DNA from 2 places in the Neobacillus niacini genome. Region 2 is predicted to be linked to the other one. Evidence: predicted binding sites of a transcription regulator. Region 2 holds the regulator's gene; the other holds the start of a gene.
The links. The regulator LexA, encoded in region 2, represses DNA repair genes until DNA is damaged. The targets are predictions, from matches to a motif close to CGAACATATGTTCG.
Positions count from the first base shown of each region.

Region 1: the regulator LexA is predicted to act here: its motif matches at 1,496-1,509, upstream of uvrB (excinuclease ABC subunit UvrB).

Region 1 covers NZ_CP183883.1:2,020,923-2,023,342, reverse strand. The annotation lists gene uvrB (excinuclease ABC subunit UvrB) at 1-1,359, opposite strand, end outside; gene ACN6MT_RS09395 (DUF2198 family protein) at 1,595-1,828, opposite strand; gene ACN6MT_RS09390 (cation diffusion facilitator family transporter) at 1,912-2,420, opposite strand, start outside.
Region 2 covers NZ_CP183883.1:4,888,306-4,890,725, forward strand. The annotation lists gene ACN6MT_RS24040 (YneB family resolvase-like protein) at 5-664, opposite strand; gene yneA (cell division suppressor protein YneA) at 674-997, opposite strand; gene lexA (transcriptional repressor LexA) at 1,155-1,778, shown strand; gene ACN6MT_RS24055 (DUF4257 domain-containing protein) at 2,274-2,420, shown strand, end outside.

The DNA.
Region 1 (2,420 bases), 2.9 Mb from region 2:
CAGCGTCGTAATAAGCACCCGTTCATTTTTCTTGATTCGCTCCTGGATTTCACCAATGAGGTCATCTATTTGCCCTTCAATTGGACGTACCTCGATGGTTGGATCTAGTAATCCAGTTGGACGGATGATTTGTTGAATCATTTCCGGGGTATGCTCAAGCTCAAATGGACCCGGGGTTGCCGAGACAAAGATGGCATTGTGAATATGTTTCTCAAATTCATCAAAAGTCAAAGGCCGGTTATCCAGTGCTGATGGCAGACGAAAGCCGTGGTCAACAAGCACCTGTTTCCGAGCCCTATCACCATTGAACATACCCCTTACTTGCGGCAAGGTAACATGTGATTCATCCACGACCAAAAGAAAATCTTCCGGAAAATAATCGAGAAGCGTATACGGTGTGGAACCTGCAGGTCTCAATGTCAGATGACGTGAGTAGTTTTCAATCCCTGAACAAAAGCCCATCTCACGCATCATTTCAAGATCATAACGTGTTCTTTGTTCGATGCGCTGTGCTTCAAGCAATTTATTATCTTCACGAAGCTCTTCTAGGCGTTCTTCAAGTTCTTTTTCAATGTTCTCGATGGCGACTCTCATTTTTTCTTCTCTAGTAACGAAGTGGGAGGCAGGGAAGATAGCGATATGTTCACGTTCCCCGATAATTTCCCCCGTTAAGGCATCAACCTCACGAATTCGATCTACTTCATCTCCAAAAAATTCTACACGAACACAATGTTCATCGCGTGACACAGGGAATATTTCTACTACATCCCCCCGAACTCGGAACGTACCACGTTTAAAATCAATATCATTTCTTTCATACTGAATATCGACCAAACGGTGTAACAGCTGGTTACGCTCAATCTCCATCCCCGTCCTTAGTGACAGCACCATTTCCCGGTATTCTTCAGGTGAACCGAGACCATATATACATGATACACTGGCGATGATGATCACATCTTTCCGCTCAAATAAGGCGGATGTTGCGGAGTGCCGAAGTTTATCAATTTCATCATTAATACTTGCGTCTTTTTCAATAAATGTATCTGTCGATGGCACATAAGCTTCTGGTTGAAAGTAATCGTAGTAGCTAACAAAATACTCAACTGCATTATTTGGGAAAAATTCCTTAAACTCACTATATAACTGACCGGCTAACGTTTTATTATGTGCGATAACGAGTGTCGGCTTATTTACTTCTTTTATGACGTTTGAAACAGTAAACGTCTTACCTGTTCCAGTAGCACCAAGTAATGTCTGATAGCGTTTGTTATCCTTTATTCCTTGAACTAACTGTCGAATTGCCTCAGGCTGATCGCCTTGAGGTGAGTATTTTGAAACCAATTCAAATTGATCTTTCACTGATTTTCCTCCCGATAAAAAATCATCTTCTAGCAAGAAAAACGTGCAAGTTGACCGGGATGGTGCTAGAAAATGTATCCTGAAATTCTAATAGTATCATTCTAACACAATTCCTCCAAAACAAACCACTAATATGCGAACGAACATTCGATTTTCCCTATAGAATTTTTATTTTATCTGCAAAAAGCAAAAAAGCCTGTCAATATATTGACAGACTTACCACTAAGATGAATGATTATGTCCTTGTAAAAACTCGTGTTTTCATTTTCGCAGCCAGCCAGAACCCAGCTGTAAGTGAAAAAGCATCGACCACAATGAGCGGGAATGTATTCGTATAGCCTTTATAAACAGAAGCAGCAATGAGTCCAACGGTTAAGGCAAGGGCAATGAGCCGGTTGTATGTGACTCGGGTAAATAGCAATACGAGTAAACCAGGCAATATAAGTGCAGATACATATTCAATAGCCAATGGGTCCACCTCATTCAAACATTTCTGTTACTATATTTTAGAAATTAATTCACAAAATTGCAACAAAAAATATATTTACTTTTCTAGTTACATGTCCCATGTGGGCTGGGGCAGCCAACTTCAGCCTTTTCAACTTGAATCGTACTATGCTCAATATGAAATTCATCATGGAGAATTTTTTGTGACTTAGCAAGTATTTCGTCATGGATTGCTCCATCTAAAATGGTAATATGGCAGCTCAATACTGGATATCCGGAAGTAATTGTCCAAATGTGTAAATCATGGACTTCCTTTACCAATGGGATTTTACTAAGTGCATCTTTGACCTGTTGGATATCAATTTGTGTCGGTGCACCCTCCATTAGGATATGGAAGGAATCTCTTGTAACACGGAAACCACTTATAATAATTAATACGGCTACAATGACACTGGCTATTGGATCGGCAATCGTCCAGCCAAAAAACATAATCAGCAAAGCTGCTACAATCGCACCGACAGATCCCAGCATATCTCCCAGCACGTGTAAAAAGGCACTACGTACATTGAGATTATCGTCCTTGTCACCACTCATTAAGATCCATGCAGCGATAA
Region 2 (2,420 bases):
TGGTCTACTCTTCTTCTGACTCAATCAATTCTTGTTGATATTCCTGATAGCGTCTATGGACAGTTGCTTTTGAAATATTATATCCAAATCCCCTTAAAGTAGCAGCAATCTCTGAAAAAGTTAATTTATTTTTTCTAAGACGGATAATCTCCTCAATTGGAAGTTCTTTTTTTTCCCTTCCAGAATTCCACTCAAGATTTTTTAGATTTTTTTCAGGCTTATATCCCTGCGCCACGGCTCGTTTCATCCCTCGTTTAATTTTAATATTATGTAACTTACGCTGGTATTCTTCAACCATGCCAACAATTTTTAAAACCATTGAATCACTTTCCGATAACTGCAGTTCACCATTATGAGAGATACTATAAAGTTTCACATTTTCTTTTAAGATACAATGTAAGAGGGCAATCTTCGCATTTCCTCTTCCTAGTCTTGTTTCATCTTGAATTAACACAGCTTGGATGTTTTTTTCTTTCAATAAATCTAATAACTCAAGAATCCCGTTTCTTTCAAGTTCATAACCACTTGCCTGTTCCCTAATAATGGAGACGACATGAAATTGATATTGAGCGGCAAGCTGCGTGAGCTCCTCTTCTTGGCGCTTTAAAGATGTTTCCTGGGTTTCTTTGTTTGTACTTACCCTGCAGTAAATGATTGCATTGATCATCTGACTCTATTCTCCAGCAGCGCTAGCATATTCCGTTATTGTCCCAACTTCATAGTTGACAGGAATCATGATTTTTTCCCCAGGATAAATTCTATCCCCATCGATTTCATTATGATGCTTAACCCAGCTGACAAATTCATCATTAGAGTAAGAATGCTGACCGGAATATTGGTTGGAGATCTTCCAAAGTGAATCTCCTTCAGATACAGTAATCGTTAAGTATGTTTCTTCCACATCAGAATTAAAGCGTAATGATAAAATAAAAGCTACTGAGCAGCTCAAGATGATTAATAAAATAGCATACGAGTATTTGTCCCAAACTTTTCTCATACTATAACCCCTATCTAGAATGTATGTTCGTTTTTATATTTTTATTATAGTCCGAACGTTTGTTTGTTGTCAATAATAATTCGAACTTATGTTTGTATAAAAAATACGAACATGCTATAATAAAGGTAAATATTACATAGGGCGAGGTGTATCTATTATGACAAAAATATCTAAGCGCCAGCAGGATATCCTTGAATTTATTAAAGGGGAAGTAAAGAAAAAGGGTTATCCGCCATCCGTTCGGGAAATTGGTGAAGCGGTAGGACTTGCCTCTAGTTCTACGGTTCACGGTCATTTAGCACGGTTGGAAAGCAAAGGACTAATCAGACGAGATCCAACTAAACCGAGAGCCATTGAAATACTAGAAGTGGATGAAACGGTTCATATTCCGAGAAATAATGTGGTCAATGTACCGATTGTGGGTAAAGTAACTGCGGGTCTTCCTATTACCGCCATCGAAAACGTGGAAGAGTTTTTTCCACTTCCTGAAAGTCTAGCACCTGCAGACGAGCAAGTATTTATGCTAGAAATCATGGGTGAGAGTATGATAGAAGCAGGAATTCTCGATGGAGATTACGTAATTGTAAGGCAGCAGCCAACTGCGAACAATGGAGATATCGTTGTTGCGATGACTGAGGAAGATGAAGCAACCTGTAAACGTTTCTTTAAAGAAAAAGATTACATCCGTTTGCAGCCTGAAAACTCAACCATGGATCCCATTATCTTAAGAAATGTTTCTATTCTTGGAAAAGTTATTGGGGTTTATCGACATATTCATTAATCTAATCACAGGAAAGAGTACAATTCCGTTTGCGAATTGTACTCTTTTTTATCAGTAGCGAAGGAAAACTCACCTAGATTATGAGTAAGCACCCATCTGGTAAATAGACGGAATAAGTCCGGCTATTTAGAAAATATCATTGAAAATAGCCTTATTAGACGGAGAGATTCCGCCTATTGACTCGAAAAAACGAAAAATAGGGGATTTTGCTTTGCATAAGCGAAAAAACTCCGTTTATTTTCCCCTAGACGAACTCCATTCTGCATTTAACCGGAAAGTATCCGCTTATTTACATCTGCCGGATACTCTATCGAAAAAACGCCTCATCGATACAACATCTCCACGTTTTCACCTATCCTCGACCAAATCATATTTAAATTTATACGAAAATGTGTATAATTACTCATTCTAACTAGTTTCCACTATTTGTATAATAGTAATACACCATGATTTAACCTTAGGTCCAAAAAACTAGGCTTAAGGAGAGTGGAATGAGTGTTGTATGACATTATTTTCTCGATGGTTATTGGTGGTATGGTAGGGATTACAGGGCATGTTAGGAAGCATGGAAAAATAATAATGCCCCGGAAAACAAAGAGGTTTATCTATTTGGGTTTTTTAGAAGAAATGCTTCTAGGTGCA